DNA from 2 places in the Paenibacillus sp. genome. Region 2 is predicted to be linked to the other one. Evidence: a T-box and tRNA genes for the amino acid it is inferred to sense, from the RefSeq annotation. Region 2 holds a T-box; the other holds one or more tRNA genes.
The links. The T-box of region 2 lies ahead of leuS (leucine--tRNA ligase). A T-box ahead of a tRNA ligase gene usually reads a tRNA of that ligase, here a tRNA-Leu.

Region 1: it has a tRNA-Leu gene. The T-box ahead of leuS (leucine--tRNA ligase) is inferred to sense a tRNA for this amino acid. The anticodon was not compared.

Annotation. Positions count from the first base shown of each region.
Region 1 covers NZ_DASQNA010000050.1:88,979-96,576, forward strand. Annotated here, with positions in the region: gene VE009_RS26125 (glycosyltransferase family 2 protein) at 1-407, opposite strand, end outside; gene VE009_RS26130 (adenylate/guanylate cyclase domain-containing protein) at 541-2,337, opposite strand; gene VE009_RS26135 (hypothetical protein) at 2,476-2,658, shown strand; gene VE009_RS26140 (hypothetical protein) at 2,660-2,824, shown strand; gene VE009_RS26145 (molybdopterin oxidoreductase family protein) at 2,891-4,924, opposite strand; tRNA gene VE009_RS26150 (tRNA-Leu) at 5,000-5,084, opposite strand; tRNA gene VE009_RS26155 (tRNA-Leu) at 5,237-5,318, opposite strand; gene VE009_RS26160 (HD-GYP domain-containing protein) at 5,397-7,226, opposite strand; gene VE009_RS26165 (HD domain-containing phosphohydrolase) at 7,223-7,598, opposite strand, start outside.
Region 2 covers NZ_DASQNA010000008.1:238,148-245,745, reverse strand. Annotated here, with positions in the region: gene VE009_RS04240 (DNA internalization-related competence protein ComEC/Rec2) at 1-20, opposite strand, end outside; gene VE009_RS04235 (cytidine/deoxycytidylate deaminase family protein) at 119-655, opposite strand; gene VE009_RS04230 (homocysteine synthase) at 652-1,944, opposite strand; gene VE009_RS04225 (helix-hairpin-helix domain-containing protein) at 2,015-2,638, opposite strand; gene comER (late competence protein ComER) at 2,771-3,601, shown strand; gene leuS (leucine--tRNA ligase) at 3,605-6,040, opposite strand; T-box leader at 6,100-6,320, opposite strand; gene VE009_RS04210 (putative bifunctional diguanylate cyclase/phosphodiesterase) at 6,389-7,598, opposite strand, start outside.

The sequences.
Region 1 (7,598 bases), on a different contig from region 2:
TAGGCGAACAGAAACCGTCCGGTCGGCAGACGGGTGCCGTTCTTTCTGACATAATCGAAAATTTCGACGTCGCCGAAGACGAGCTCCGCTTCCCCTGCCTCTTTCAGCATCGTCTCCATGTGATCGGGCACGATTACATCGTCGTCGTCGATCGGCATAATCCACTCGCCCCGCACATGCGGGAGCGCCGCATTCCTCGCCCACACATGATACGAATTCACGGGCAAATCGATTATTGTGACGGACAGCTCCGGGTACAGCGCGACGACGCCGTTCGGCGGCTCTCCCGCGTCGTTAACCAGGATGACTTCGAAATCTTGGAACGTCTGCCGAGACAAAGCCTCCAGCAGCTCCGCCACCGTATCGGGGCGGTTGTAAGTCGGCGTGATTACCGTAATGGTCGGCACGGTCGCATTCCCCTCGCTCGATTCCGCTTCTAACTGATTCCATTGTACCTATTCGTCAAGAGTTCCGCCAATCGCGAAAAACCGCGGCCGAAGGCGTCCCTTCGACCGCGGTCCCGCGCTTCCCGCGCGCCTGTTACGTTGCCGGCCCGAGCACCTCGTACAGCTTGACGGCGACCGTTTTCCCTTTCATCATCCGGTCCCCGACATAATTGAAGCGGAAATACTCCTTCGTCCGCTCATACGTCGCTTCGGAGACGAGAATTTGTCCCGCCGTCGTTTGCGATTCGATGCGCGCGGCCGTATTGACGTTATCGCCGATACAAGTGTAGTCGACCCGGAGATACGATCCGATGTTGCCGACGACGACTTCGCCGGTATGGACGCCGATGCCGCAATTGACCGTAACCCCGTGGCGGGCCTCGATGCGCTCCCGCACCTCGATCATCCCTTGCTGGATATCCCATGCCGTCTTGACCGCATAATACGGATGGTTGTCGACGTCGAGCGGCGCGTTGAAGATGAGCATCGCGGCGTCGCCGATGAACTTGTCGATCGTGCCTTTGTTCTCGAGCGCTTTGTTCGTGATGAGGTCGAACATTTCGTTCAAGAAGTCGACGACTTCCTCCGGCTTCAGCTTCTCCGACAACGTCGTGAAGCCGCGGATGTCGAGGAACAAAATCGATAGTTCTTTGTTGATGCCGCCGAGCTTGATTTCCAGATTCGTCGTCGCGATCTCCTTGACGAGGTCCGGAGAGATGTACCGGCCGAACTGCTTCGTAATGAAGTTTTTCTGCTTGTTCTCGAGGTACGATTTGACCGACACGTTCAAAATATACGTCAGCAGCAAGACGACGAGCGGATTGACGACGTCGACGTATACTTTGCTTTGCCCGTACACGGCATATTGCAACGCGAACAGACCGGCGACGATCGCCGCGAACAGGACGACGCTGTACGTCGTCTTGAGCCTCCACGCGAACCACCACGTGAGCGCGAACAGCAGCAGCATCAAGCCTAACGTAACGTACCAGTCCGCTTGGTTCGTGACGGAGCCCTCGAGCAGCTGATGGATAATGTTCGCGTGGGCGTATACGAGCTTCATTTCCCGCTCGATCGGCGTCGCGCCGTTGTCGTTCTCGAAGCCGACCGCGTTGAAGCCGATCAGCACGATCGCGTCCTGGAACACGACCGGGTCGATCTCTCCGGCGACGACCGAAATGAACGGCACCGTCAAAAACTCGTCGCTGGCGGCGTTGTAATTTATGTACATTTCCGTCTTGGCGTTTCGGCCGGCGAAATAATCGTTCTCCAAATATTTGGACACGTCGGCGCCCGCCATCTGCGCCGCGTTCAGGGCGAGAGACGGAATGAGCGTGCCGTCCGGCGCTTGAATTTGGAGCACGGTGCGCCGGATGACGGAGTCGTCGTCGATCAGCGCGTTGATATGCGCCGTCCGGACGTGCTCCGCGAACAATTCGTACGGCTGCCGCACGTCGTAGGCGACCAAATAATCTTTCACGTCCGCGTGCCGCGTCACCTGCTCGGTGATGCCCACGACCGGGAACACGACGTTGTCGTACTGCGAGAGCGCCTCGGCGAACGCCGCGTCGGCCTCCGGGTCGGACGCTTCGTCGAAGCTGATATCGAAACTGATCGAGGACGGTTCGAAGCCCGGTTGATTCAGCATGTGCAGCAGCTCTACGTATACTCGGCGGTCCCACGGAAAGCGGCCGATCGCTTCCAGCGACATGTCGTCGATGCCGATGACGACGATTCTCTCGTTCGGCTCGTGAGACATATTGTTCGTCATATGGTACCCGTACAGCGCCCGATTCAATACGTTCCATTGTTCATTCAAAAACAGCACTAACGTCAGCAGCAGCACCGCCGCGTTCGCAGCGGACAACCACACTTTCATGTTCCGGTTCATCGTTTCCCCGCCCTCGTTTCCGTCGATGTAGGACGTAAACGATCATATCACAAATTTCGCCGATTCGGGGGAAAAAAGTCGCATTTCCGCAGCCGGATATCCGCGTCTGCCGATACGCAAAATACGTGAGAAAGGAGCGTGGAACTCGTGCAAAAGGACTATGTATTCGCGGAATTGCCGAGCCAAGCGGTGCATCGGCTTCGGGAGTGGGAATCCGTGCTGAAGAACGAACTGGGCGAGGAAATTACGCTGATCGCTTACGAAAAAGAAACGCCCGGCGGCGAGTCGACCGCCTGCCGAGCGGATGTGGAGGGAAACTGAGATGACGCAAGATACGAATCGAAATGAGGCGCCCCGCGGCGACGTGCGGTTCGAAGCGCCGCCCGCGAGGCTCGTCGCCGAACGCGAAGACGATGCCGACATCGAACAGGAGAACGAGCGCCTGAAAGCCGAGCGCCCGTACCCGCATTCCTGCGGCGGGGTATAATAACGCAACGAAGCCCTCGGCGGATGCGCGCGGCCCCGCGAGGGCTTTCTTTGCCATGACTCTATGTTATGATTCCTCGTACTTCTCGACATCGACCCGGCCGGAGAAAAACACCGCGCCGCCGCCCATATCCGCGAGGCGGTCCGGCGTCAGCGCGTTGACGAGCCGCTTCGTTCCCGGGGCGTCCGCCCACAGCCCTTGGCTGACGACGACGCCCGGCAGCACGCCGTCGCCGCTTGCGACGGTCAGCACGCATTCGCCGCGGCCGTTCCACACCCGGATCCGGTCCCCGTCCCAAATGCCTCTCGCCTCCGCGTCGGCCCGGTTCATATGCAGCTTCGGCGTCTTCTCGAACGTGACGTGCTTCTCGTTGTTCGAGAACGTCGAGTTCAAGAAATGATGGTTCGGGCCCGGAATGAAGACGAACGGCAGCGCTTCTTCCGCTTCGGCGTTCAGCGGCGTATACGTCGGCAGCGGCGGCAGTCCGCGATCAGCCATCTGCCTCGAATACAGCTCGATTTTGCCGCTCGGCGTCGGCAGCTTGCCCGGCAGCGGCAGGCGCGCGCCGACCTTCGCGTAATGGTTTTCGACCAGCTCTTCGTAGCGAATCGATTCCCGGCCGAGCGCCTGACGGATCATCTCCTCGTCCGAATCCCGCAGCGGCGCGTCGTCGTAGCCCATCGCTTCCGCGAGCAGCCGGAACAGCTCCGTATTCGATTTCGCTTCCCCGTACCGCTCGATGACGGGCTGCTGCAATTGCATATACAAGTGCCAGTAGGAAGTATATATGTCCGTGTTTTCGAACGACGACGTCGCCGGCAGCACGAGATCCGCGTACGCCGCCGTCTCCGTCAGGAACAAGTCGTGCACGACCGTAAACAAATCGTCCCGCGCAAGGCCCGCCTTCACCTTGTTCGCCTCGGGCGCGACGACGACCGGGTTGCAGCCGTAGACGAACAGGGATCGCACCCGCGGCGCGCCCTCCAGCAGCTCGCGGCCGAGGCGATTCATGTTCACCGGAGGCGCGGACGCTTGCCGCAGCAAATCCGGCCGCTGCAGCGCGAACGAATCAATCTCGAAATAGCCGCTGTTCGACTTGATCGCGCCGCCGCCCTTGACCTGCCACTGCCCCGTCAACGCCGGCAAACACGAGATCGTCCGGACCGCCATGCCGCCGTTGTCGTGATGCTGCAGCCCGTTCCCGATGCGAATGAGAGACGGCGATACGGAGCCGTACAGCCTCGCCAGCCGGTATATATCCTCCGCCGGCACGCCGGTGATGCCGGCGGCCGTCTCGGGATCGTACGCCTTAACGTGCTCGCGCAGCTCCTCGCTGCCGACCGTGTGCGACGCAAGGAACGACTCGTCCGTCATCCCTTCGGCGAACAGCACGTGCATCAGCGCCAGCGCGAGGGCGGCGTCGGTGCCCGGCCGGATCGGAATGAACCAGTCCGCCCATCGACCGGTCTGATTCTTATGCACGTCGATGACGACGATCGTGGCGCCGTTCTTCCGGGCTTTCTCGGCGATGGCCACCTGATGCATATTGGTGCTGACCGCATTGACGCCCCAGAAGACGAAGAGCTTCGCATGAATCGTGTCTTCCGGGTCCGTGCCGAAACTGCCGCCCATCGTGTACCGATAGCCTTGCGAGCCCGCCGCGTTGCAGATCGTCCGGTCCAACTGTCTGGCGCCGAGCCGATGGAAGAAGCGCCGATCCATCCCTTCCGCGTTGATCAGGCCCATGTTGCCGTAGAAGCTGTAAGGCAGAATGCTCTCCGGGCCCTCGTCGCGGATGAGCGCCTTCCAGCGCTCGGCGATCGTCGCGATCGCTTCGTCCCAGCCGATCCGTTCGAACCGGCCTTCCCCTTTGGTCCCGACCCGCTTCAACGGATATTGCAGCCGCTTCGGATCGTACAATCTTTCGGGCATATGCCGCACCTTGTTGCAGATGTTGCCCTTCGTCACCGGGTGATCCGGATCGCCGTCGATGCGAACGATCTTTCCTCCCGCTTTGTGCACGAGAAGCCCGCATTGATCCGGGCAATCGAGCGAACAGACCGATCGGAACACGCCGTCCGTTTGCGCCGCCATCGTCATCTGGCATCCCTCTCCTTGCTTACCGTAAAATAAAAAGAAGCCCTGTGCGCCAAGGCTTCTGTGCATTTGTATGTATGGTGCGGTCGGAGAGATTTGAACTCTCACGCCTTGTGGGCACTGCCGCCTGAAGACAGCGTGTCTGCCGTTCCACCACGACCGCATATCTCTTGGAGAGACAATAAAAATGATAGCACGCCCTCGAAAAAATGTAAAGAGGGGTTCCTTGGCTCGGACGGTCCGAAACGCCTCTCGGCGAAAACGCAAAAAAACCGGCCGCGCTGTTCGCGCAACCGGCTCTTCCGTCCTGCGATATGCGGTCGGAGGGATTTGAACCCTCACGCCCAGTGGGCACTACCCCCTCAAGATAGCGTGTCTGCCGTTCCACCACGACCGCGTGCAAGAACAAATATACCCGATTGCGAAGCAAAAGTAAAGGCGGGGATCGCTGGCAACTGCGTCGGTCCGGATCTGCTTACGTCCGCGCTCCCGCCGCGATCACGTTCCTGCGGGTCATCGCTTCGGTCTTCACGAAGCAGCTGTCGCACGACTTGCCGTGCGCGGCGCACAATACGCCTTCGGTTTCCCAGCAGTTGACGTCGGCGCGCCCGAAGGCGGGACATGAGCTGCAGATGCTTTCCGGCACGCAGCACATCTCGCTGCAAGCGCCGAGCGATTTCGGGGAATCGACTTGCGCGCGCCGCTTGGACGTGTACCAGTCCAAGAACGCTTGCACCATGTCCGGGTCGAGCTGCTGGCCGCCCGCCGATCGAAGCATTTGCAGCGTCTGATCGAACGTAAGCGGATCCCGGTAATTGCGCCCGTTCACTTTGGCGAGGAACAGCTGCACGACCGCGATGATGCGGGAGCCGATCGGGATGTCCGTCCCCTTCAGCCCCGCCGGGTAGCCGTGACCGTCCATCCGCTCGTGGTGGTGCCGGATGTACGAAGCCGTCCGCTCGTTCCCTGTCGCGAAAGAGACGATCAACGCGCTCACCTCGGCATGCAGCTTCATGAGCTCGAATTCCGCCTCCGTGTACTGGCCTTCCTTTTGAAACAAGTCGCTCGACAGCGCGATCGTGCCGATATGGCTCAGGTACGCGGCTACGGCCACGTCCCGGATGACGTCGTCCGGCAAGCCGAGCTGACGGGCGATGATAATGCTGTACCGGCTCATCAATTCCGAATAGCCGATCGTGTTCGGACTGAGATCGTCCAGCAGTCTGGCGAGCGCCTGCAGCAGCGGAACGTAAGCTCCGGAGCCCCGCAAATACGACTTTTGAGCGCGGGCGAACTGCTCGTAATTTTGCGCCAGCGTTTGCAGAAACAGCAGCTTCCAGTATCTCTCCTGCATCGTCTTGAACCAAAACAGATAGTAATGACTGCCGAAGGAAACGTACAAAACGTGCTTCATGCCGGCGTCTAGCATAGCGGCGGGCAGGTCGCCTTCGACGTCCTGCACTTTGCCGGCGGCGCCCCTTCCGCGGAAAGCCTCCAAGGCAGCCGCGTCGTCCGCGAGCTTCGCCGCGACGTCCGCCGCCGCGCCGGCCGACGACGCGACGCGGCACCTCGGCTGCGTGGCGTCGACGAGGCAGCCGCCGGCGGCTTTCAGCGTATTTAAGCAGAACGGCAAAATTTGCGCGAGCGCTTCGTTTTCCTCTAGAGCGATTTTGCTTAAGTTGACGATGGCGTTCTTCGAGGCCATGGCGATGTGGGCTTGCTCCTTGACCTGCTCCGCCTCGATCACCTCTTCCACCATCGGCCGCACGAAGTCCATCCACCGCTTCAGCTTCCGTTTGGCGCGGCGCGAAATGCGAAGCACCGGACCGAGCCGGATGACGCCCTTGCTGCTGATCGGCAGGACGAGCAGCGGCACTTCGCCTTCCTTCACGATGTCGATGCCCTCGGTCAAAAACCGCTTCTCCGCCGTCGCCCCGGGCTTATAGACGTCCCCCTCGCTCTTCAGGAACGCGTTCGCGTTCGCGGCCGCCTTGCCGCCCCGAAATCGCGACGCCCGCAGCATCAGCTTGTCGTACCGTTCGTTCCGAATATAGAGCGCGTACGTCTGCGCTTCGAATTGGGCGCTCACCCCTTCGAGCACGACCGACATTTTCTGATCGAAGTTCGGTTGGGCGCGAATTTTGTCCAGCCATTCGTACACGGCTTCCAGCTTCTTCACGCCCGCTCGGACTTTCGCGATATACCACGCCGCGGCGACGCAGATCAGCAGCAGCCCTCCCGCGGCTGCCGCAGCCCAAATCAGCTCGACCGCAAGCCGCGTGTCCAGTATGTCTGCCAGGTTCATTCCCCCGCCTCCCTTCGATCCGGTGTTTCGTCGTCGCACCACGCGACGTAGTCGCTCGTCCGGGACAAATGGACGAAGCCGCAGCGCCGCGCGGCCCGCCCTTCCGTCCCGCTTCCTCCGTCCAGACTGACGGCAAACAGCCGCAGTCCGCGTTTCTTTAGCATTTGCAGCGTGTTGATCTGGGCTTCGACCCAGCGGTCGGAGACCAGGGCGTCCCGCCAATCTTCCCAGAGGAAGCCGTCGAGATACTTGGCCGCCGCCGCGAGCGCGTGGAAGCCTCTGTTTTGCACGATCATCAGCGACGGATGGCGCTCCTTGATTCCCGCCAGCAGCTCGAGGTAGCCTTGGATCAGCTCGTTCCGCAGCAGCGCG
Region 2 (7,598 bases):
AGCGGTCTCCGCCAAATCATCGCGCTCCCCTCCCTTGCACGAAAATACGCCGTTACCCGGAATCGTTCCGGATAACGGCGCATGTGCTTCATGGCCTACTTATGAATTTCTCGAACCTTCATACATTTGCCGAGCTCGCGTCCGCGTCGCCCCCGTCCCGCTCCATCGCGGTGCCGGGCGGCGGCGTGTACGGCTCTAGGCGGCGAAACCGAATACCGAGCTGTTCCATCAGCTTGACGACTTTCTCGGCGTCCTTCGCGTACGGGCGATGGTACACGATTTCCTTCACGCCGCTGTTCGCCAGCATGTTCGCGCATGTCCAACACGGCTGGTCGGTCACATACACCGTCGCGTCTTCCCGGTCGTGGAGGTCCGTAAACAACAGCAGGTTTTGCTCCGCATGAATCGTGCGGACGCAGCGCTGCTTCTTCACGAGCCGCTCCTCGCCGTCGCCGGGGACGAGCTCGTATTCTTCCACCACCATGCAGCCGGCCTCGGTACAGTCCGGCACCCCCATCGGCGCTCCGTTATACGCGGTGCCGAGCAGCTTCTTCCCCTTCACGAGCACGGCGCCGACATGGCGGCGCGAGCATTGCGACCGGGTGGAAGCCATGTAGGCGATGTCGAGAAAGTACGTGTCCCAGTCTTTCCTCATTGCTGGCTGGCGGCGAGCGCCTGATCGAGATCGGCGATAATGTCCTCGATGCCTTCCGTGCCGACCGACAGGCGCACCATGCCCGGCGTGACGCCCGTCGCGGCGAGGTCTTCGCCTTCGAGCTGCGAATGCGTCGTGCTCGCCGGATGAATGATGAGCGACTTCGAATCGCCGACGTTCGCGAGATGCGAGAACAGCTTCACCGAGTTGATCAGCTTCTTGCCCGCCTCGATGCCGCCTTTCACCTCGAACGTCAAAATCGCGCCTTGGCCCTTAGGCATATACTTCTGCGCGAGACGGTACGAAGGATGCGACTCGAGACCGGCGTAATTGACGCTCTCGACCGCAGGGTGGCTCGTCAAATATTTCGCGACCGCAAGGGCGTTGGCGCTATGGCGTTCCATCCGCAGATGCAGCGTCTCCAGCCCTTGCAGCAGCAGGAACGCGTTGAACGGCGCCAGCGCCGCGCCCATGTCGCGCAGCAGCTGCACGCGCGCTTTGATGATGTAAGCGATCGGGCCGACCGCTTCGGTGTACACGACGCCGTGGTAGCTGGGATCCGGCTCCGTCAGCCCCGGGAATTTGCCGCTCGCCTTCCAATCGAACGTGCCGCCGTCGACGATGACGCCGCCGATCGACGTGCCGTGGCCGCCGATAAACTTCGTCGCCGAGTGGACGACGATGTCGGCGCCGTGCTCGATCGGGCGGAGCAAATACGGGCTCGGCAGCGTGTTGTCGACGATGAGCGGAATGCCGTGCTCATGGGCGATGTCCGCGATCGCGCGGATGTCCAGCACGTCGCCGCGCGGGTTGCCCACGGACTCGACGTAGAGCGCTTTCGTCTTGTCGTTGATCGCGCCCCGGAAGTTGCTCGGATCCGTCGGATCGACGAACCGCACCTTGACACCGAGCTTCGGCAGCGTGTGAGCGAACAAGTTGTAGGTGCCGCCGTACAAGCTCGACGCGGATACGATCTCGTCGCCCGCTCCGGCGATATTCAATATCGAATACGTGATCGCGGCTTGTCCGGAAGCGACAGCCAGCGCGGCCGGCGCGCCTTCGAGCGCCGCGATGCGCTTCTCGAACACGTCGGTCGTCGGGTTCATGATGCGGGAATAAATATTGCCGAATTCTTTCAAGGCGAACAAGTTCGCCGCATGCTCCGTGTCGCGGAAGCCGTACGAGGTCGTTTGGTACAGCGGCACGGCGCGGGACATCGTCGTCGGGTCGATTTCCTGACCGGCGTGGACGGCCAGCGTGTCGAGCGACGGTTTGCGTTCGGTAGACAAAACAATCCCTCCCAGGACAAGTTAGCTTACTATCGAGAATTTTCGCACATCGACGATAAGATGAAAAGCATTATTTTCCACTCTCGTCTTCGGCTGCGACCGTGATCGCGGCTTCGATTTTCGCGAAGATGGACGGACCGATGCCTTTGACGTTCAAGAGGTCTTCTTTGCGCCGGAACGGCCCCTCCGCCTCGCGGTAGGCGACGATCGCCGCCGCCTTCGCCGGGCCGATGCCGGGCAGCGCGTCGAGCTGCTCCGCCGTCGCGCGGTTCACGTCGACGAGCCCGCTCGACGCGGCCTCGGCCGGCGCGGCTTCCTTCGCGGGAAGCGACGGCTCGGCCGCGCCGGACGGTGCGGACGAGCCGGGCGGCGCCGACTCCGCGAGCGGCGGCTCCGGCTGCGACTCCGGCTGCGGCTCCGGCGATACGTGGCCTTCCGCTTGCGGCGCCGACTCCGCGCCAGGCCCCCCCGTCGTCGAAGCCGCGGCCCCCGCGCCATCAGCCTCGCCGTCCGGAGGCGCCGCCTCCGGACCGGCCGGCTCCGTCCCCGCTTCCAGCCACGCCGCGATCTCCGCGTTCGCGTCGAGCCATGCCGCTTCCGCGGGCGCCCCTTCCCGGCCGTAGGCGGACGCCAATAAGAAATAAGCGCCTGCCAACGCAAGAACGATTGTCAAACTTTTGTACTGGGCGAACATGGAAAACCACCTCGAAGCAGGCTGTTGCGCATTTCGTCTGCATATAGACGTGCGTACGATTCATATAGTTTACAAATTACGACACATCGCTATCGATTTCGAATCGAAGCGCTCGGCAGAGGAGGAACTTCGATGAACGTCGGGTTTATCGGCACGGGCAGCATGGGCACGATCCTGATCGAATCGTTCATCAAAACGAACGCGCTCAATCCGGAGCAAATCGTCGCGGCGAATCGGACTTTCGCGAAGGCGGAACGGCTCGCGGAAACCCATCCTGGGCTTCGCGCCGTACCGACCAATCGGGAGGTCGCGGACATTTGCGATATCATCTTTTTATGTATAAAGCCGAAGGAGTTCAAATGCGTCATCGACGAAATCCGGCCGTACGTAACTCCGGCTCAAATCGTCGTGTCCATCACAAGCCCCGTTCTGATTCGTCATTTGGAAGATCATATGCCTTGCAAAATCGCTAAAATCATACCGAGCATTACAAATTACGCATGCAGCGGCGCTACGCTTGCGATGTACGGAAGCCGAATGAATGCCGAAGACGTGGAAGCGTTGGAACGGTTGCTGCGTTGCATGTCGAAGCCGCTTGTCGTTTCTGAGGAATATACGCGGGTTTGTTCGGATTTGTCCAGCTGCGGTCCTGCGTTTCTTGCGTTTTTCGTCGAGCAGTTCGTGCAGGCGGCCGTCGCGTATACCGGTCTGCCTCGCGAGGAGGCGACGCGGCTCGCGTCGGAAATGGTGCTCGGCACCGGTCTCTTGCTGACGGAAGGCGGATTCTCTCCCGAATCGCTTCGGGAGAGAGTGACCGTCCCCGGAGGGATTACGGCGGAGGGGCTGCGCATGCTGTCGTTGGACCTCGACGGCACGTTCGAGCGGCTCCTTCGCACGACCCACAAGAAATATAGAGAAGAGTTGGATAAGGTGGAAGGACTGTTCCTGAATCCTCAGTCCTGACCGTTACCCGACGACGATATTGACGAGTTTGCCTTTCACGGCGATGACTTTGCGGATTTGTTTCCCGGTCATCGCCTCTTTGACTTTATCGAGCGACTTGGCGAGCTCTTCGAGCGCCTGCTCGTCGGCGTCCGCCGCGACCTTCGCCCGCTCGACGATTTTGCCGTTGACCTGCACGACGATCTCGACCTCTTCGTCGACCGTCCACGCTTCGTCGTATTCCGGCCACGGCACGTACGAGACAGAGCCCGTTCCGCCGAGCTTTTCCCACAGCTCCTCCGCGATATGCGGCGCGATCGGGGACAGCATTTGGACGAAGTGCTTCATGCCTTCGAGCGGCAGCGTGTCCTGCTTGTACGCTTCGTTGACGAAAATCATCATTTGCGAAATCGCCGTGTTGAAACGAAGCGCCTCGTAATCCTCGGTCAGCTTCTTGATCGTCCGGTGCCAGACGCGCTTGAACGCGTCGGTGCCGCCGTCCGGCTTAATTTTCGGCTGGAGCGTTCCCTCTTCCGTCACGAACAACCGCCATACGCGGTTCAAGAAGCGGTATACGCCTTCGACCCCGTTCGTGTTCCACGGCTTCGTCGCTTCGAGCGGCCCCATGAACATTTCGTACATGCGCAGCGTATCCGCGCCGTAGTTTTTCACGATGTCGTCCGGGTTGATGACGTTGCCGCGCGACTTGCTCATCTTCTCGCCGTTGTCGCCGAGGATCATGCCTTGGTTGACGAGCTTGTGGAACGGCTCCTTCGTCGACACGACGCCGATATCGTACAGCACCTTATGCCAGAAGCGCGCATAGAGCAGGTGAAGCACCGCGTGCTCCGCGCCGCCGATGTACAAGTCTACCGGCAGCCACTGTTCTTGCTTCTCCTTCGAGCAAATCTCTTTGTCGTTATGCGGGTCGATGAACCGGAGATAGTACCAGCAGCTGCCGGCCCACTGCGGCATCGTGTTCGTCTCGCGGCGCGCCTTCATGCCCGTCTCCGGGTCGATCGTGTTCACCCACTCCTCGACGTTCGCGAGCGGCGATTCGCCGGTGCCCGACGGCTTAATCTCGTCCACGTCCGGGAGCAGCAGCGGCAGCTCGGATTCCGGCACCGGCTTCATCGTGCCGTCCTCGAGATGCAGAATCGGAATGGGCTCGCCCCAGTACCGTTGACGGGAGAACAGCCAGTCGCGCAGACGGTACGTGACCTTCTTCTCGCCTTTGCCGTTCTTCGCAAGCCATTCGATCATCCGGTCGATCGCCTCTTCCGTGTTGAGGCCGTTCAGGAAATCGGAATTGACATGCTCCCCGTCGCCCGCGTACGCCTCGACGGATACATCGCCGCCCTTGACTACTTCAAGGATCGGAAGATCGAATTTCTTCGCGAATTCCCAGTCGCGCTGGTCATGGCCCGGCACCGCCATGATCGCGCCCGTGCCGTAGCCGGCGAGCACGTAATCGGCGATCCAGATCGGCACCTTCGCCCCATTCACCGGATTGACCGCGTACGCGCCGGTGAACACGCCGGACTTCTCCTTCGCGAGATCCGTCCGCTCGAGATCGCTCTTGCGAGCCGCGGCTTCGCGGTAAGCGTCGACGACTTGGCGCTGCGCGTCCGTCGCGATCTTGTCCACGAGCTCATGCTCCGGCGCAAGCACGCAGTACGTCGCGCCGAACAGCGTATCCGGGCGCGTCGTAAAGACGACGAGTTGGTCGTCCGTCCCGTCGATCGGGAACCGCACCTCGGCGCCGACCGACTTGCCGATCCAGTTGCGCTGCATTTCCTTGATGCTCTCCGACCAGTCCAGCTCCTCCAAATCTTCGAGCAGACGTTCGGCGTACGCCGTGATGCGAAGCACCCACTGGCGCATCGGCTTGCGGATGACCGGATGGCCGCCGCGCTCGCTCTTGCCGTCGATGACTTCCTCGTTCGCAAGCACGGTGCCGAGCGCCGGACACCAGTTCACCGGCAGCTCCGCCACATACGCGAGCCCGCGCTTATAGAGCTGAATGAAAATCCACTGCGTCCATTTGTAGTAATCCGGATCGGTCGTGCTGAACTCGCGGTCCCAGTCGTAGCTGAAGCCGAGCGACTTGATTTGCCGGCGGAAGTTGTCGATGTTCTTGAACGTAATGTCGCGCGGATGTTTGCCCGTGTTCAGCGCGTGCTGCTCAGCCGGCAGGCCGAACGCGTCCCAGCCCATCGGATGAAGCACGTCGTAGCCGCGCATCCGCTTGTAGCGCGATACGATATCCGTCGCCGTGTAGCCTTCCGGGTGACCGACGTGCAGCCCTTCCCCGGACGGGTACGGGAACATGTCGAGCGCGTAAAACTTCGGTTTGTTCGGGTCCTCCAGCACTTTGAACGTCTTGTGCTCGTCCCAATATTGCTGCCATTTCGGTTCGATCGTTTGCGGCGCGTAACCGCCTCTAGCCGTCTCTGTCATGACCTGCGTCCTCCTACAACTCTTGGAATGCTAAAAAAGCTCCCGCCCCTAGCGAATTCGCTAGGGACGAGAGCCATTCTCCCGTGGTACCACCCTAGTTAACGGCCCGCGGTGCTTCCCGGTCCGTTCCCTCTGCCTCTTAACGCGAGGTGTTCGCCGCGGGTTTGGCCCGCGGTGCTCCAAGGCGAGTTCGCCGTCCATCCGTACCGGCTTTCACCACAAGCGCCGGCTCTCTGCGAAACGGAATATAACGGGTACTGCTCCTTGTCGATGCGCCATCTGTGCATTTTCCCAAATTATACGCAGGAACGGCGCCGAAAGTCAAGAAGGACCGGCCTTCCGAGACGGTTACCGTCCCCGGCTTCTTTCGACGGACGAACCGCTCGCTTTGAGCGCCTGTTCGAACTCCGCCGCCTCCATCGGTTTTCCGTACAAATAGCCCTGAGCGACCGGACAGCCGAGCGATTCGAGCGCCGCGGCCTGCGCTTCCGTTTCGACCCCTTCCGCCACGACGCCGAGCTCGAGATTGTCCGCCATCTCGATAATCGTCTTGACGACGGCTCGGCCCGCCTTTTCCGCCATATCGTCGACGAACGATTTATCGATTTTGATCGTGTCGATCGGCAAACATCGGAGGATGGACAGCGAGGAGTATCCGGTGCCGAAGTCGTCCAGCGAGACGTGCACGCCGAGCGCTTTCAGCCGGTGCAGTACGTCGAAGGACTCCTTTAAGTTTTGCACTACGCTTTCGGTAATTTCGAGCTCTAGCCAATGCGGTTCGAGTCCCGTGTCCGAAAGCGCCTCCGCGACCGAATCGACGAAACGTTCTTGGCGGAATTGCCGCACCGACACGTTAACCGACATTCGGAACGGCGGAAATCCGGCTTCCTGCCATGCTTTCGTTTGCCGGCACGCCTCCCGGATCACCCAGCAGCCGATCCTCTCGATCAAATCCGACTCCTCGGCGATCGGAATGAACGCCATCGGCGGCACGAGGCCGATCCCGGGGCGGCGCCAGCGGATGAGCGCTTCCGCGCCGACGATGCCTCGCGTCGCCATCGCCGCTTTCGGCTGATAAAACAGCGCGAACTCGCCCTTCTCCAGCGCCTCGCGAAGGCTGGCCTCCAACTCCAGCTTCCGCTGCATCGCTTCGCTGAGCTCTCGCGTAAACCATTGGACGTTGTTCTTGCCCTTCTCCTTCGCCAGGTATAAAGCGAAATCGGCATGCTTCAGCAATTCCTCGATCGTCTCGCCGTCTTCCGGATACATGCTCACGCCGATGCTCGGCGTCACCGTCAATTCATGTCCGTCAATGCGGAACGGCCGTTCCAATTGCTTTATGATGGATCGGGCCGCCTCGACGCCGGACGCTCTCGAGGCGCCGGGCAGCAGGAGCGTAAATTCGTCCCCGCCCATCCGCGAGGCGATGCCGGAGTCGCCGGCCCCCTTGCGCAGCCGGTCGGCGAATTCGACCAACACCTTATCGCCGACCAAGTGGCCGTGCGTGTCGTTGATTTTTTTGAAATTGTCCAAGTCCGCCACGAGCACCGCGAACGTG